DNA from 3 places in the Streptomyces sp. NPDC047880 genome. Region 1 is predicted to be linked to each of the others. Evidence: riboswitches for the same ligand, from Rfam matches in the RefSeq annotation. Region 1 holds a riboswitch; each other region holds the start of a gene.

The links. A riboswitch is a leader RNA that binds a small molecule or an ion and turns the genes downstream of it on or off. The one in region 1 is predicted to bind cyclic di-AMP.
Positions count from the first base shown of each region.
Region 2: linked by a shared signal. The riboswitch ahead of AB0937_RS17535 (transglycosylase family protein) and the one ahead of AB0937_RS24035 (NlpC/P60 family protein) in region 1 are both predicted to bind cyclic di-AMP.
Region 3: linked by a shared signal. The riboswitch ahead of AB0937_RS24435 (M23 family metallopeptidase) and the one ahead of AB0937_RS24035 (NlpC/P60 family protein) in region 1 are both predicted to bind cyclic di-AMP.

Region 1 is NZ_JBEZOK010000016.1:187,480-193,237, reverse strand. Features, by position in the region: gene AB0937_RS24045 (hypothetical protein) at 129-482, shown strand; gene AB0937_RS24040 (hypothetical protein) at 460-1,389, opposite strand; gene AB0937_RS24035 (NlpC/P60 family protein) at 1,514-2,701, opposite strand; cyclic di-AMP (ydaO/yuaA leader) riboswitch at 2,710-2,881, opposite strand; gene pcrA (DNA helicase PcrA) at 3,196-5,673, shown strand.
Region 2 is NZ_JBEZOK010000010.1:93,629-99,386, forward strand. Features, by position in the region: gene AB0937_RS17525 (septum formation initiator family protein) at 1-141, opposite strand, end outside; gene eno (phosphopyruvate hydratase) at 260-1,540, opposite strand; gene AB0937_RS17535 (transglycosylase family protein) at 1,801-2,487, opposite strand; cyclic di-AMP (ydaO/yuaA leader) riboswitch at 2,492-2,658, opposite strand; gene AB0937_RS17540 (transglycosylase family protein) at 2,886-3,851, opposite strand; gene AB0937_RS17545 (cytochrome P450) at 3,972-5,270, opposite strand; gene AB0937_RS17550 (nucleoside triphosphate pyrophosphohydrolase) at 5,406-5,758, opposite strand, start outside.
Region 3 is NZ_JBEZOK010000017.1:72,631-78,388, forward strand. Features, by position in the region: gene AB0937_RS24420 (GNAT family N-acetyltransferase) at 1-257, opposite strand, end outside; gene AB0937_RS24425 (HPr family phosphocarrier protein) at 436-717, shown strand; gene AB0937_RS24430 (GntR family transcriptional regulator) at 914-1,609, opposite strand; gene AB0937_RS24435 (M23 family metallopeptidase) at 1,843-2,631, opposite strand; cyclic di-AMP (ydaO/yuaA leader) riboswitch at 2,644-2,808, opposite strand; gene AB0937_RS24440 (pitrilysin family protein) at 3,001-4,389, opposite strand; gene AB0937_RS24445 (pitrilysin family protein) at 4,386-5,729, opposite strand.

The DNA of each region.
Region 1 (5,758 bases):
TCACTCAGCGTGATGACCGATGCGTCGAATCGTCAGCGAGTGACCGTGATCGGATGCTATGGGGTGCATGTGTGTACCCATGGGCCGGTGTCGGGCGGCCCTGGAGGCCCTGATTAGGCTCCGGCCCCATGGACGTACTCATCCACCTCTTCGTCGGCCTCCACATCATCGGCATCGCCTCGCTCCTGGGCGGCTTCCTCACCCAGATGAAGGCGATGGGCGAGGGCACCGCCCGCTTCACCCCCGCGATGCTGCACGGTGCGTTCACGATGCTGGTCACGGGTGTGATCCTGGTCGGCCTCAACCAGGCCGACGACCAGACCGTGAACAACATCAAGATCGGCGTGAAGCTGGCCCTGCTGATCGTGATCCTCGGCCTGGTCTACGTGAAGCGGGACGACGAGAAGGTCGACAAAGGCCTCTTCGGCCTGGTGGGTCTGCTGACCACGGCGAACGTCTTCATCGCCGTGCTCTGGACCTGATCCGGGAACGCCGGGCGGAGGCGAGGGCCCAGACGGTGCACCCGAGCCAGGCGGCCACCGCGATCCACAGCAGCACCTCCCCGGCGACATCGAGCCAGGGGACGCCGAGAGCGGCGGCGACCGCGAGGGCGGCCTCGGCCGTCACGACCGCGGCGAACACGGTCGCCCAGCGCCGTACGTCGTAGCGGTGCCGGGGCCAGAAGAGCTCGGCGAGGAGCAGGGCGACGCAGGCGACCAGTGCGAGCACGAGCAGCGTGACCGTCGTCGTGCGCAGGACGTCGGCGTTCTCCTCGTTCCACAGGTACAGGCGCGGGCTGTCGGCGGCGAGGAGACGCGCCCCGGCGAGTGCGGAGAGGGCGAGGGCGCCGGCCGCCAGCCACTGGTCCCCGCGCCCCTCCTCCACCTGCCGGGGCTGGAACCGGAACAGGGCGAAGCCGTAGAGCGTGAGTCCCAGCCAGAACAGCACGAGGGCCGCGTGGGCGAGCCAGGCCGCCGCGTCGGCTGCGGCGAGCGTCGCGCCGAGCACGGCGAGCCCCTCGGTGGCCACGCAGCGCAGGAACACCGTTCCGCGGCGCCCCTGGGCCTCCGTGGTGAGCAGCACCGCCCAGAGCACCATGGCGAGCGCCAGCAGCGCCGCCGCCAGGGTCTGCTGTCCGGTCGCCAAGAAGCCGGTGCCGAGGACGGCGGTCGCCGCCACCATGGTGAGCTCGGCCGGCGTCTCCGTCCGCCACTCGCCGTGCGCCCGCTGGGCCAGGCCCGCGGCCGCCCCCAGCCAGCCCGCGCAGGCCAGGGCGAGGGTGATGCGGGCGAGGACCGCGTACCCCGCCGAGTCCAGGCCGACCGACACGATGCCGGTCGCCAGCGCGTATGTCGACCACCAGGTGGCGAACAGGGAGGGACCGGACATAGCGCCGATGCTAGAGAGCGGCGCGCGCGAGGAGAGAGGGGCACGCGCGCGTGCCCCTCAAAAACGTGCGACCTTGCCCCGCAGGAACGTGCGCCCGTGCCCCTCGAAGACGTGACGGGACCGGTCAGGCCGGGCGGACCACGCTGTGGATCGCCGACTCGCCGTCGTAGTAGATCGACTCCTCGCGGACGTACGTCCCGGGCTTCGGGGCGTGGATCATCATGCCGTTTCCGATGTAGATCCCGACGTGGGTGACGTCGTCGTAGAAGAAGACCAGGTCGCCGGGCTGGGCCTGGGAGAGCGGAACCGTGGTTCCGGCGTTCACCTGGTCGTAGGTCGTGCGCGGCAGGGTGACGCCCGCGGCCTTCCAGGCGGCCTGGGTCAGGCCCGAGCAGTCGTACGAGCCGGGCCCGACGGCGCCCCACACGTACGGCTTGCCGATCTGGGCGCGGGCGAAGGCCAGCGCCTTGTCGGCCTTGGAGGCGTACGAGGAGTCGGCCGGGGCCGTCGAGGAGGGCGAGCCGGAGCCCGTGGATCCAGTGGAGCCCGACGAGGCCGTCCCGCCGTCCTGCTGCCGGGCGGCCTCCTCCTGCGCCTGCTGCCGCGCGGCCTGCTGCCGGGCCAGCTCGTCGGCCTTGCGGGCGGCCTCCTCCCGCTCTGCCTTCTCGATCGCCGCGAGCCGGGCCTTCTCCTCGGCGGTCAGCTTCGACATCAGCTCGCGCGCGTCGGCGAGCTTGCGCTGGACGGTGGCCTTGGCCGTCTTCAGGTCGCCCTGCGACTCGGTGAGCGTCTCGAGGCTCTCGGTGGCCTCCTGGCGCTTCTTCATCGTCTCGGACTGCTGGGTGACGTAATCGTCGACCGCGACCTTCTGGCGGCCCGTCATCCGGTCCATCAGCTGGGTCTGGTCGAAGTAGTCCTGCGGGGTGTCCGCCAGCAGGAACGTCGCCGTGTCCGGGGCGGCGGCGCCGGTGCGGTACTGGGCGGAGGCGAAGGAACCCAGCTCCTCGCGCGCCTCGTTGAGCTTCTGGGTGCGCTGGGCGACGTCGTCGAGGAGGGTGTCGACGCGCTTGCGCTGCTTCGCGGTCTTCTCCTTGGCCGCGTTGTACTTGTCGGTCGCCGACTCGGCCTGGCGGTACAGGTCGTCGACCTTCTTCTCGATTTCCTCGAGGCTGGGCTTGTCGTCGGCCGCGGGGGCGGCGTTGGCCGACTGGGAGAGCAGGGCCACGGAGGTGAGGGCCGCCGTTGCCAGGGCGGGGGTCCGTATGCCTGCCACGCGCGTACCCGTAGGACGCGACTTGCGGTGCGACGCCAAGGGAGGCGACTCCTTCCATGTTCCGCCTACCGGGTTAGCTGTCGGGTTCGGGCGGGTGGTTCGGAAGGTTTGCCCTACGGCCTCTCCGCACAGGGAGTCGGGCCGATTCACCCCAGGTTCACGGTTGGGTCCCCGGCTCCGGCTGCCGCTGCGGCACACCGGACTCGGCGGAGGCCGCGCGGCCCGGCGACGTTCGCCGGTGGGGGTCATGCGGCCTGGTCGCACGGTAGCCAACTCGTGTGGCCCCTGTGAAGGTTGATGGGTGATATGCCCGATACATTTTCGTGACCTTATCCCCGGGCGTTGCCGAGAGTGAGCGATCAAGGGGGATTGATGGTTGTAGATCCGCATATGGGGTGGGTGTAGCAGGGCGTGATCATGCGGTCATGGAGGGCGACAACGCGCCGCCGGGTGCTCGGCCGGCCGTCGGTCGCGCGGGGATGTTCTCAGGGCGGCGGCGGGCTGTCAGTGGGGCGCCCTAGACTCGGAGAGCGATGAGCAGCCTCTTTGACGACAACTTCCTGGCGAACCTCCAGGCCCAGCGGGGCCCGGCCGACGAGCCCCCGCCGCCGCCCGAGGACGATCACGTTCCGGAGCCGATCCCGGACTATCTGTTCGGCGGGAAGTTCGACACGCCCCCGGACCGGGACGCCTACTACCGCGACGGCGCCCCCCGCCCGGTGATCGACTCCGCCGCGCTGCTGGAAGGGCTGAACGACAACCAGCGCGCCGCCGTCGTCCACTCCGGCTCCCCCCTGCTCATCGTGGCCGGCGCCGGCTCCGGCAAGACCCGTGTGCTCACGCACCGCATCGCCCACCTGCTCGCCGAGCGGGACGTGCACCCGGGCCAGATCCTCGCGATCACGTTCACCAACAAGGCCGCCGGCGAGATGAAGGAGCGTGTCGAGCAGCTCGTCGGCCCGCGCGCGAACGCCATGTGGGTCATGACCTTCCACAGCGCGTGCGTGCGCATCCTGCGACGGGAGAGCAAGAAGCTCGGCTTCACCTCCTCCTTCTCGATCTACGACGCCGCCGACTCCAAGCGCCTGATGGCCCTGGTCTGCCGCGACCTGGACCTCGACCCCAAGCGTTTCCCGCCGAAGTCCTTCAGCGCCAAGATCAGCAACCTGAAGAACGAGCTGATCGACGAGGAGGACTTCGCCGCCCAGGCCACCGACGGCTTCGAGAAGACCCTCGCCCAGGCCTACGCCATGTACCAGTCGCGGCTGCGCGAGGCGAACGCGCTCGACTTCGACGACCTGATCATGACGACGGTCAACCTGCTGCGCGCCTTCCCGGACGTCGCCGAGCACTACCGCCGCCGCTTCCGGCACGTCCTGGTCGACGAGTACCAGGACACCAACCACGCGCAGTACGCCCTGGTCCGCGAGCTGGTCGGCACCTCCGAGCACCCGGTCGACGTGCCGCCCGAGGCCGAGATCCCGCCCGCCGAGCTGTGCGTGGTGGGTGACGCCGACCAGTCGATCTACGCCTTCCGCGGCGCGACGATCCGCAACATCCTCCAGTTCGAGGAGGACTACCCGGACGCGACGACGATCCTGCTCGAGCAGAACTACCGCTCCACACAGACGATCCTCAGCGCCGCCAACGCCGTCATCGAGCGCAACGAGTCCCGCCGCCCCAAGAACCTGTGGACCAACGCGGGCACCGGCGCCCGGATCACCGGCTACGTCGCCGACACCGAGCACGACGAGGCGCAGTTCGTCGCCGACGAGATAGACCGCCTCACGGACACCGGCGAGGCCAAGGCCGGCGACGTCGCCGTCTTCTACCGCACCAACGCCCAGTCCCGTGTCTTCGAAGAGGTCTTCATCCGCGTCGGCCTGCCCTACAAGGTCGTCGGCGGCGTCCGCTTCTACGAGCGCAAGGAGGTCCGGGACGTCCTGGCCTACCTGCGCGTGCTGTCCAACCCCGAGGACTCGGTGCCGCTGCGCCGGATCCTCAACGTCCCCAAGCGGGGCATCGGCGACCGCGCCGAGGCGATGATCGACGCCCTGTCCCAGCGGGAGAAGATCAGCTTCCCGCAGGCGCTCAAGCGCGTCGACGAGGCGTACGGCATGGCCGCGCGCTCCACCAACGCCGTCAAGCGGTTCAACGCGCTGATGGAGGACCTCCGCACCATCGTCGAGTCCGGCGCCGGACCGGCCACGGTGCTGGAAGCCGTCCTGGAACGCACCGGCTACCTCGCCGAACTCCAGGCCTCCACCGACCCGCAGGACGAGACCCGGATCGAGAACCTCCAGGAACTCGCCGCCGTCGCCATGGAGTTCGAACAGGAGCGCGGCGAGGACGAGCAGCCCTCCCTGTCCGACTTCCTCGAGCAGGTCGCGCTGGTCGCCGACTCCGACCAGATCCCCGACGAGGAGGACGGCGACGGGGTCATCACGCTGATGACCCTGCACACCGCCAAGGGCCTGGAGTTCCCGGTCGTCTTCCTGACCGGCATGGAGGACGGCGTCTTCCCGCACATGCGCGCCCTCGGCCAGACCAAGGAGCTGGAGGAGGAGCGGCGCCTGGCCTACGTCGGCATCACACGCGCGCGGGAGCGGCTGTATCTGACGCGGTCCACCCTGCGCAGCGCCTGGGGCCAGCCCTCGTACAACCCGCCCTCCCGGTTCCTGGAGGAGATCCCCCCGGCCCACGTGGAGTGGAAGCGGACGGGAGCGACCGCGCCCGCGTCCTCCGGGCCGGTCTCGGCGGTGGCGGCCTCGCTGTCGTCCTCCCGCTCGCGCTCGTCGGCGTCGGGAGCCTCCGGTTTCGCCACGCGCCGCACCTCCGAGAAGCCGGTGGTGTCACTGGCGGTCGGGGACCGGGTCACACACGACCAGTTCGGACTCGGGACCGTCGTCGCGGTCAAGGGCACGGGCGGCAACGCCGAGGCGACGATCGACTTCGGGGACACCAAGCCGAAGCGGCTGCTGCTGCGGTACGCGCCGGTGGAGAAGCTGTAGCGACGTGAGGTGAACCGGCGGTCCCCTGCGCGCACAACGCGGGTGGGGGCTGCCGGGAGATCACTCGAGGCGGGCGAGGTCCGCG
Region 2 (5,758 bases), on a different contig from region 1:
GAGCAGCGCGGCCCGGCCGGTCAGCCGCGAGCGGCGGGCCTGGCGCCTGGTCTGGGAACGGTAGACCCGGGCCGCGGTCTGCTCGCCGAGCAACCGGATCCTGGTCGCGGTGGAGAACCGGTCCCGGTCCTTCACGGCCATCTGTCCGCCTCCCGCTCCACCGTCCTACGCGCGTACGTCCCCGGACACGGTACGGGACCGGGTACGGGGACGTACGTACGACTGGCTACGGCTTGACCCCGTAGGGGTCAGTGCCGGGTCAGCCCTTGAACCGCGGGAAGGCGCTGCGGCCGGCGTAGACCGCGGCGTCGTCGAGGATCTCCTCGATGCGCAGCAGCTGGTTGTACTTGGCGACGCGCTCGGAGCGGGCCGGGGCGCCGGTCTTGATCTGGCCGCAGTTGGTCGCGACGGCCAGGTCGGCGATGGTGACGTCCTCGGTCTCGCCGGATCGGTGGGACATCATGCACTTGAAGCCGTTGCGCTGGGCCAGCTCGACGGCGTCCAGCGTCTCGGTGAGCGAACCGATCTGGTTCACCTTCACGAGCAGCGCGTTGGCCGCGCCCTCCTCGATGCCGCGGGCGAGGCGCTCGGGGTTGGTGACGAACAGGTCGTCGCCGACGAGCTGGACCTTGTCACCGAGCTTGGCGGTGATGGTCTTCCAGCCCTCCCAGTCGTCCTCGAACAGCGGGTCCTCGATGGAGACGAGCGGGTACGCGTCGACGAGCTCCGCGTAGTACTCGGTCATCTCGGCGGCGGAGCGGGTCTTGCCCTCGAAGGTGTAGGAGCCGTCCTTGTAGAACTCGGAGGCGGCGACGTCGAGGGCGAGGGCGATCTGCTCGCCGGGGGTGTAGCCGGCCTCCTTGATGGCCTCGAGGATGAGGTCGAGGGCCTCGCGGTTGGAGCCGAGGTTCGGGGCGAAGCCGCCCTCGTCGCCGAGGCCGGTGGCCAGGCCCTTGCTCTTCAGGACCTTCTTCAGCGTGTGGTAGACCTCGGCACCCCAGCGCAGGGCCTCGGAGAAGGACTCCGCGCCGATCGGGGCGATCATGAACTCCTGGATGTCCACGTTGGAGTCGGCGTGCGAGCCGCCGTTCAGGATGTTCATCATCGGCACCGGCAGCAGGTGCGCGTTGGGGCCGCCCAGGTAGCGGAACAGCGGCAGGTCGCTGGCCTCGGAGGCGGCGTGGGCGACGGCGAGCGAGACGCCGAGGATGGCGTTGGCGCCGAGGGAGCCCTTGTTGTCGGTGGCGTCCAGGTCGAACATCGCCTGGTCGATCAGGCGCTGCTCGGTGGCGTCATAGCCGACCAGCTCCGGGCCGATCTGCTCGATGACGGCGAGGACGGCCTTCTCCACGCCCTTGCCGAGGTAGCGGTTCGAGTCGCCGTCGCGGAGCTCGATGGCCTCGAAGGCGCCCGTGGAGGCGCCGGACGGGACGGCGGCACGACCGGTGCTGCCGTCGTCGAGGCCGACCTCGACCTCGACCGTGGGGTTGCCTCGGGAGTCCAGGATTTCCCGGGCTACGACGACGTCGATGGACGGCACGAGCATCTCCTTCTTGATGTGACGCGGTACGCGGGTCGCGCGGACCCGGCGAGGTGCGGGCCCGGTGGCTCGCGACATGAGCCTAACCGGCCCGGGGCGATCGGCCACCGGGTCGCCCACCTCATGGACAGAACCGAGAGTAAATTGTTTCCGAACGGAACAAAGCCCGTTGCCGAAAAAACCCCGCCCCGGTGCGTACGGGGGGTGACGCACCGGGGCGGGGAGCCCGTGGACCCGGGAGGGTCCGGGTGGGCCGCTGCTTACTTCAGGTGCAGCTGCTGGCCCGGGTAGATGAGGTTGGCGTCCTCGAGGATGTCCTTGTTCAGCTCGAACAGCTTCTCCCAGCCGCCCTTGACCTTCTTGTCCGCGGCGATCGAGCTGAGGGTGTCGCCCTTGACGACCTTGTACTCGCCGTCGCCCTTCTTGACCTTCTTGCCGGTCGGGGTGGTGACGGTCTTCTTGGCCGCCGGGCGCTCGTCGGAGCGGGAGGCCGGCTGCTGCTGGGTCTCGCGGGAGTCGGTGCTCTGCTGCGAGGTGCTGCCGGAGTCGCTCGAGGAGCCGCCGCCGGTGTAGCCGGCGCTCGACAGGCCCTTGCCACAGACCGGCCAGGCGCCCTTGCCCTGGCTCGCCAGGACCTTCTCGGCGACCTGGATCTGCTGGTCCTTGCTGGCCTTGTCGGCGGTGGAAGCGTACTGGGTGCCGCCGTAAGCGGCCCAGGTGGAGGCGGAGAACTGCAGACCGCCGTAGTAGCCGTTGCCGGTGTTGATGGACCAGTCGCCGCCGGACTCGCACTGGGCGACCGCGTCCCACTCGGAGGCGGTGGCGGCGGAGGCGTTGCCGGCCGCCATCAGCGGGGCGGCGACGGCGGCGCCGGCGACACCGGCGACGGCGATGGCACGGGTGGCCTTGGACGGACGACGGTGCTTGCCCTTGCTGGAAAACAGCATGGATGGATCCCCTCACCGACGCCTGCGAGGTGAGCTGTCGGGTTCGGGCCGGTTGAGTTGCCCGGCCGCGTCCCTCCCGGGACACGGCTTCACCCCAAGCCCTTCCGGCACAACCTGCCGGTCGGGCACCTACCTTGGGTCCCCCGCTCCTGCCTACGGCGCTTGACGCGACGACTGTTCCCGTGCGGCCGCTGGCAGGATTCGGCGTTGCGGCAGCCGGGGCTCGCGGTGGCGAGCGGTCATGACCGTAGACACGCGATCGGCGGAATTTCAAAGACGATCAGGGCTTCTGAGATCTATCTCTCAGGGCCCCAAACGGGACATCAGCCGCGAATCGGGGCGCTAACTCGCACGGTTTCGGGGCGACTTCCGCCCCGGTTTCCGCACTGCCCGAACAGCTACTTCTCGTCCGCTTCGCCCTCCACCGTGAGCTTCTCACCGGGGAGGATGAGGTCCGGGTCGGCGCCGACGGACTTCTCGTTGCTCTCGTAGAGCTCGTGCCATCCGCCGCTGACGTCAAGGGAGTCGGCGATGGACCAGAGGCTGTCGCCGACACCCACGATGTAGGCACCCTCGGAGGCGTCGCGGGAGCTGTCGTCACCGCGCGAGGCGTGCCGGCCCGTGGACCCGCCCGTACGACCGTCCTCGGACTCCCGGGTCTCGTCGGCGCTGGGGCCGCGATGGCGGCCGGAGCCGGTGTCGGTCAGCTCCGAGGAGTCGCCCGCGGACTGCGAGTTGGACTTGTCACCCTTGGAGCCGGCCGACGAGGAGCTGCCGGACTGCCGACCCTTCGGCGATTCGGTGGATTCGGGCGACTTGTCCGGATCGGCGTTCTCATCCTTCGAGGCCGACGACCCGTCAGGCGACGACGAGGGCGACGGGGAAGCGCTCTCCGACAGGGACGAACCGAGCGAGTCGAGCAAACCGGGCGAGTCCACTTCACCGGACGAGTCGGACGATTCCGACGATTCGGATGAATCTGATTCCTTGTCCTGTTCGAGGCCGGAGAGCAGGCCACAGGTGCGCCATGCGCCGACCCCCTGGTCGGCGAGGATTCTCTCGGCCACGGCTATCTGCTGGGAGCGGCTGGCCAGGTCGGCGCTCGCGGCGTAGTCGAGGCCGCCGTGGCCCTCCCAGTCCTCCTGGGACAACTGCAGGCCGCCGTAGTAGCCGTTGCCGCTGTTCTGGCTCCAGGCGCCGCCGGACTCGCAGTCCGCGACCCGGTCCCAGGTCGTGCCGTCGGCCGCGCTGGCGCCGGAGGCCCCGAGGAGGGGGATCGCGATGGCGGAGCCGGTCACTCCGGCCGCGACGAGGAGAGCCGGAGCCTGGCGGGGGCGACGGTGCCGACCGTTCCCGGAGAGCATACGGAGACCTTTCACGTGACAGCAGTGACCGACGCGGCGCGATACCGGCCGCGTTGATGGGTGAACGTATCGGCAGACGATCACTTGTCACAAGTTCATGCCGCGCAGATCACGTGAAGATCACAGACCTGATGTTTCGTCACGTCCGGCCGGTGCGAACTCCACCGGCAGCGTGCGCAGCCCCCGCATGATGAGGCCGCCACGCCACCTCAGCTCGGCCGGATCCACGGCGAGCCGGAGGTCCGGGAGCCGGGTGAGGAGCGTGGCGAGCGCGGTCTGGCCCTCCAGGCGGGCCAGCGGGGCGCCGAGGCAGTAGTGGATGCCGTGGCCGTATCCGAGGTGCTGGTTGTCACGGCGGGAGAGGTCCAGGACGTCCGGATCGGCGAACCGCTCCGGGTCCCGGTCCGCGGCGGCCAGCACGACGAGGACGGGGTCGCCCTCCTCGATGCGCTGCCCGCCGAGGGTGAGGGACTGCGTGGCGAAGCGCCAGGTGGCGAGTTCGACGGGGCCGTCGTAGCGGAGGAGTTCCTCGACGCCGGTCTCCAGGAGGGCGCTCTCCCCCGCGGCCAGGGACGCCTGGAGCCGGGCACGCTGCCCGGGGTGGGTGAGCAGGGCGTAGGTGCCGTTGCCGATCAGGTTGACGGTCGTCTCGAATCCGGCGAACAGCAGGATGAAGGCCATGGCCGCCGCCTCGTTCTCGGTGAGGTGCTCGCCGTGGTCGGAGGCGCGGATCAGACCCGAGATGAGGTCCTCACCCAGGGCTGGCTCGGCCGGCAGCGCCTCGCGCTTGCGGTGGATGAGGTCGGCGAGATAGCCGCGCATCTTCTTCACGGACCGCGCCACGCCGCCCCTGGGTCCGCCCTGGTGACGGATCATCATGCCCGCCCAGTCGCGGAAGTCGTCCTGGTCCTCACGCGGGACGCCGAGCAGGTCGCAGATGGCGTAGATGGGGAGCGGGAAGGCGAACTCGTGGATCAGGTCGGCGGAGCCCTTCGCCGCGAATCCGTCGATGAGGGTGTCGGTGAGCTCCTGCACCCGCGGCGCGAACTCGGCGACCCGGCGGGGCGTGAACGCCTTGGACACGAGCCGCCGCAGCCGGGTGTGGTCCGGCGGGTCGATGTTGAGCAGGTGCGTCATCAGCTCCGCCTTGCGCTCCCCGGGGATCCCCGTCTTGCCCTTGGCGTGCGCCGGTTCGTCGTGATGCGCCGGGTTCTTGGAGAGCCGGGGGTCGGCGAGCGTCTGCTTGGCGTCGGCGTACCGCGTGACCAGCCATGCCTCCACACCGCTCGGGAGCCGCGTCCGGTGGACGGGGCTGTGCTCGCGGAGCCAGGCGTAGGCGGGGTAGGGGTCGCTCGCGAACTCCCAGGTGAAGAGGTCGGGAGCGGGCGGGGGCGGGCTGGGCCTGTGCTGGTCGGTCACGCGTCGACCGTATCCGGCTTCCTGCGGTCCCCCCGCCCGGCGTCGGTGCTCGGCCGAGCGGGCCCCCCGGCACGCCCCGCCCCGGTCCGACAGGCCCCGGGCCCGGCGACGCCGGCCTGCTCCGAACGCCGGGCCCTAGCCTTCGGCCTGCCGGATCGCGTCGCGGTAGGCGCGGGCCGCCGCTCTCAGGGCCGCCTCCGGGTCGACGCCCTCCGACTCGGCGCGGACGGCCAGGGCCAGGAGGTCGTAGCCGATGCCCTCGACGGGCGGGAGGGGTATGTCCAGGTTCGCCGTGCGGACGCGGGAGGCCAGCTTGGCGGCGAGGGCGAGGCCGGGCTGGCCGAGGGGGATGCCCTCGGTGATCGAGGTGCGCTGCTTCTCGACCGCCTTGGTGCGCAGCCAGTGCTCCTTGACCTCCTCGGGGGTGGTGGCCGTCGCGTCGCCGAAGACATGCGGGTGGCGGTGGATCAGCTTGGCGACAATGCCGC
Region 3 (5,758 bases), on a different contig from region 1:
CCGACCGTGGCCGCGAGTCCCACCCGGTCCACAAAGTCGTGGTGCGTGAAGCGGTGGACGTCCTTGGCGGACAGGCGCGGGTACGGCGCGAAGAAGCGGTAGTACTTCGACTCGTCGGAGACCTGCTCATAGAAGCTGACCAGGCGATCGGCGTCATCAACGGTGATGGGCCGGATGCGCGCGGTGCCTCCGTCGCGCAGCACCACGTCGGCTTCCCAGTGGGCGGGATACTCGTGCCGGTCCGGCGAGGTCTGCATGGGCCCCAGAGTACGGCTAGCGCCTGACAACGGCGCGAGGCAGTCTGTGGAGGGCGTCAGTCGGGTCGAGGCCGCGATCCGACGGCACCTGCGGAGTGGACCGAGAGAACCGCTCCGGGTGGCTTCACGTTATGGGAAACTGGTCTAGACAACCCTGAACACCGAAGGGCAGCAACACATGGCTGAGCGCCGCGTCAACGTCGGCTGGGCCGAGGGCCTCCACGCCCGCCCCGCTTCCATCTTCGTCCGAGCCGCCACGGCCGCAGGCGTCCCGGTGACGATCGCCAAGGCTGACGGCAACCCCGTCAACGCGGCCTCGATGCTGGCCGTCCTGGGCCTCGGCGCCCAGGGAGGCGAGGAGATCGTCCTCGCCTCCGACGCCGAGGGCGCGGACGCCGCCCTCGACCGGCTGGCGAAGCTGGTCTCCGAGGGTCTCGAGGAACTGCCCGAGACCGTGTGATTTCCCCGGCGCCCTGTCCGGCGCACACTGAAGGGCTCGTCCGAATTCACCGGGCGAGCCCTTCGCCATTACCGGTCGACAGGCAGAAGTAATTCCGTGTCCGGGCAGCCGAAATAAACCCTCGAGAAGCCCGGGAATAACCGAGCGCACCCGAGGAACCCCGAGAATTACCCTCTCTTTGTATACGGCTTCCGTGTTAATGCCGCAGGCTCGCCGTGTTGACGGCATGTTGCGAGTTCCTCACACGGTCGGCGCGCTCCCCGGCGGAGCCGATACGCAGGCGGTGCGCCCCGGCCGCGCGCTCGGCGTGCAGCGCCGTGACCGCCCGCGCGCGCTCGCCGTCCCCGCGCGCCACCGCATCCACGATCGCGCCGTGCTCCGTCCAGGACTCCACCGGGCTGAGCGGCGCCTCCACGGTGTACATCCACGCGATCTTGTGGCGGAGCTGGGTCAGCATCGACGTCAGGGCGGGGCTGCCGGAGGCCTGGGCGAGCGTCTCGTGGAACCACACGCCCAGGGAGCGCAGGTCGTCGCCGGTGCCGCGGCGGGCCCGGTCCTGACCCAGCCGGACCAGGCCGCGCAGGACCTTCAGATGCGCCTCGGTACGGCGCTGGGCGGCCCGGGCCGCGCCGAGCGGCTCCAGGAGCATCCGCATCTCCAGCAGGTCGGCAGCCTCCTGCTCGGTGGGTTCGGCCACGCATGCACCCGCGTGCCTGCGGGTCACCACGAAGCCCTCGGCCTCCAGTGTGCGCAGCGCCTCCCGGACGGGCACACGCGAGACGCCGTAGCGGCGTGCGAGGAGTTCCTCGGTGAGCCGGCTGCCGCGCGCGTGGACCCCCGCGACGATGTCGTCCCGGATGGCAGTGCACACCGAGTGCGCGGGAATACGCATGACCGACCTCCGCTTAATCCCCGTGAAACGCCGGCGAGCGGCGCGTGTTCCGTGACTCTATTGCAATGAGCGGGAATTTCCGACGGCAAGCGGGAATCCATGGATATTTTTTGGACAGCGGACGTCCGAGGAGCCATCCCTGAGGACCGCCCCGGGAGCCGTCCGGAGGCCGCAAACGCCGAAAGCCCCGGCTCGGGGAGCCGGGGCTTTCGGGAACGGCGATGAGGTTCCGGTCAGAGGCTGACGCCGTGCGAACGGAGGTAGGCGACCGGGTCGATGTCGGAGCCGTACTCGGGGCTCGTTCGGGCCTCGAAGTGCAGGTGCGGGCCGGTGACGTTGCCGGTCGCACCGGACAGGCCGATCTGCTGGCCGGGGGTGACCTTCTGGCCGACCGAGACGCTGATGGACGACAGGTGGCCGTACTGGGTGTAGGTGCCGTCGTTCATCTTGATCACGATGTTGTTGCCGTAGGAGCCGCCCCAGCCGGCCTCGACGACCTCGCCCATGCCGACCGCGTGGACGGAGGTGCCGCTGGCGGCGTGGAAGTCCACGCCGGTGTGGCTGCCGGAGGACCACAGACCGCTGCTGGCCTTGTAGGCGGTGGAGACGTACGAGCCGGAGATCGGGGACACGAAGGCGTTGAGACGCTTGCGCTCGGCCTCGCGGGCGGCGCGCTCCTTGGCCGCACGGGCCTTCTCGGCCGCCTCCTTGGCCTTCTCGGCCACCTCGGCGGCCCGCTTGCGGGCGGCCTCCTCGGCCTTCTGCTTGGCGGCGGCCTCGTCGGCGGCCTGCTGCTGCGCGACGGCCTGGGCGTCGATCTGCTGGGCCACGGTGTCGCCCATGGTGACGACCGGGGTGAGACCCGTCTGCTCCGCGCTGGGCTCGGCGGCGAAGGCCGCGGGGGCCGCCACGGTGCCGATCACGCCGGTGGTGGCGAGGGCCGCGACGCCCGCCGCGCGGGCGGTGCCGCGCTGGATCCTGCTGGGACGACGGTGCTTCCCGGTGGCGCGAGTGAACGCCATGTGGTGGCTGATCCTTTCCTTCCCTCTCGCCTACCGGGTTAGCTGACGGGTTCGGAGCAGGAAGGTCTCCTACGGACTCCCTCGCGGTACGCGCGGGCGTCCGATTCACCCCAGGGACTGCGGTGGGTCCCCGGCTCCCCTGGCTCGCGCCGTACGGGGACTCGGCGATGACTGTCCGGTGCCGCGGGCGCGGCGCACTGCCTGACGAACAGCCCGGATGACGCTAAGCGGCGCCGCTTTCAATTCCCAAACGGATCCCGGCTTTTGTAGCGCATCCCACAGGGCAGACAGGCAACTCCCATACCAATTCGGGCATAAAGGGGCCCTGGTGCCGTGGAAGACAACCAGGGCCCCTGCACGCGCGTGCGGCTACTCAGCGGTGACGACGGTGACTTCGCCGATGCCGAGGGCCTCCACGGGCGCCTTGATCTGCGCCGCGTCACCGACGAGGACGGTCACCAGACGGTCCACCGGGAAGGCGCTGACGGCCGCCGCGGTGGCCTCCACGGTGCCGGTAGCGGCGAGCTGCCGGTACAGCGTGGCCTGGTAGTCGTCCGGCAGGTGCTGCTCGACCTGGTCGGCCAGCGTGCTCGCGACGGCCGCCGCCGTCTCGTACTTCAGCGGCGCCACGCCGACCAGGTTCTGCACGGCGACGTCCCGCTCGGCGTCGGTCAGGCCCTCCGCTGCCAGGGTGCGCAGCACCGTCCAGAGGTCCTCCAGGGCGGGGCCGGTGTTGGGCGTGTCGACGGAACCGCTGATGGCGAGCATCGCGGCACCGGTGCCGTCCGGGGCGGACCTGAGGACCTGGCCGAACGCCCGGACGCCATAGGTGTAGCCCTTCTCCTCGCGCAGGACGCGGTCCAGGCGCGACGTGAGGGTGCCGCCCAGGCAGTACGTGCCGAGCACCTGCGCGGGCCACACGCGGTCGTGCCGGTCCGGACCGATCCGGCCGATCAGCAGCTGCGTCTGGACGGCGCCTGGGCGGTCCACGATGACGACCCGGCCGGTGTCGTCGGCGGTCACCGGCAGCACGGGCCGCGGCTCGGCCGGGGAGCCCGTCCAGGCGCCCAGCGTGTCCGCGAGCAGGGCGTCGAGGTCGATGCCGGTGAGGTCGCCGACGACCACCGCGGTGGCGGTGGCGGGACGGACGTGCTTCTCGTAGAAAGCCCGTACGGCCGCGGAGTCGATCGCGGCGACGGTCTCCTCGGTGCCCTGCCGCGGCCGCGACATGCGGGAGTCCGCCGGGAACAGCTCCTTGGAGAGCTCCTTCGCGGCACGCCGGGAGGGGTTGGCCAGCTCGTGCGGGATCTCGTCGAGGCGGTTGTTCACCAGCCGCTCGACCTCGCTGTCGGCGAAGGCGGGCGCCCGCAGTGCGTCGGCGATCAGCCCCAGCCCCTTGGCGAGCCGGGAGGCCGGCACCTCCAGGCTGAGCCGGACGCCGGGATGGTCGGCGTGCGCGTCGAGGGTGGCGCCGGCACGCTCCAGCTCGGCCGCGAAGTCCTCGGCGGAGTGCTTGTCGGTGCCCTCGGAGAACGCCCGGGCCATGATCGTGGCCACACCGTCGAGGCCGGCGGGCTCGGCGTCCAGGGGGGCGTCGAGCAGCACCTCCACGGCGACGACCTGCTGGCCGGGACGGTGGCAGCGCAGCACCGTCAGGCCGTTGTCGAGCGCACCGCGCTCTGGGGCGGGGAAAGCCCACGGCTTGGCGTCGCCCGCCTGCGGCCGGGGGTGGAAGTCCATCGTGGCGAGCTCGGTCACCGGGCCGCCTCCTCGTTCTCGTCCTGGTCGGCGGGGGCTTCGGGGGCGGTCGGCTCGTAGACGAGGACCGCACGGTTGTCGGGCCGCAGGCGGGCCTTGGCGACCTCCTGGACCTCCTCCGGCGTGATCTCCAGCACGCGCTGGACGGCGGTCAGGGCGAGCTGCGGGTCGCCGAACAGCACGGCGTACCGGCACAGTTCGTCGGCGCGGCCCGCGACCGTGCCGAGCCGGTCCAGCCACTCGCGCTCCAACTGGGCCTGGGCGCGCTCCATCTCCTCGGCCGTGGGGCCCTCCTCGGCGAACCGGGCGAGCTCCTCGTCGATGGCGGTCTCGATGACCGGAACCTCCACGTCACCGGACGTCTTCACGTCCAGCCACCCCAGGGAGGGCGCCCCGGCGAGCCGCAGCAGGCCGAAGCCGGCCGCCACGGCCGTACGGTCGCGGCGCACGAGCCGGTTGTACAGGCGGGAGGACTCGCCGCCGCCGAGGACGGTGAGGGCCAGGTCGACCGCGTCGCACGCGCGCGTGCCGTCGTGCGGCAGCCGGTAGGCGGCCATCAGGGCACGGGCCGGGACCTCCTCCTCGACGACCTCGCGCAGCTGCTCGCCGATCGTCTCCGGCAGCGAGCCGTCGCGGGGGGCGGGCTTGCCGTCGTGGCCGGGGATGGAGCCGAAGTACTTCTCGATCCAGGCGAGGGTCTGCTCCGGGTCGATGTCACCGACCACGGAGAGCACGGCGTTGTTCGGCGCGTAGTAAGTGCGGAAGAAGGCGCGCGCGTCCTCCAGGGTCGCCGCGTCCAGGTCGGCCATCGAGCCGATCGGCGTGTGGTGGTAGGGGTGGCCCTCCGGGTACATGAGGGCCGTCAGCTTCTCGAAGGCGGTGCCGTAGGGGACGTTGTCGTAGCGCTGGCGGCGCTCGTTCTTGACGACGTCGCGCTGGTTCTCCATCGACTCGTCGTCGAGCGCGGTCAGCAGCGAACCCATGCGGTCGGCCTCGAGCCAGAGGGCGAGCTCCAGCTCGTGGGCGGGCATGGTCTCGAAGTAATTGGTCCGCTCGAAGCTGGTCGTGCCGTTCAGCGAGCCGCCCGCACCCTGGACGAACTCGAAATGACCATTGCCCTTGACCTGCGCGGATCCCTGGAACATCAGGTGCTCGAAAAGGTGAGCCAGGCCGGTGCGTCCCTTGACTTCGTGGCGTGAGCCGACGTCGTACCAGAGACACACCGCCGCGACCGGGGTCAGGTGGTCCTCGGAGAGCACCACGCGCAGGCCGTTGGCCAGGCGGTGCTCGGTCGCTGTCAGGCCCCCGGAGCCTGCCTGGGCTGTGGCCGTGTGACCCATGGGCATGTACGTCCCCTCGATCGCTGAGC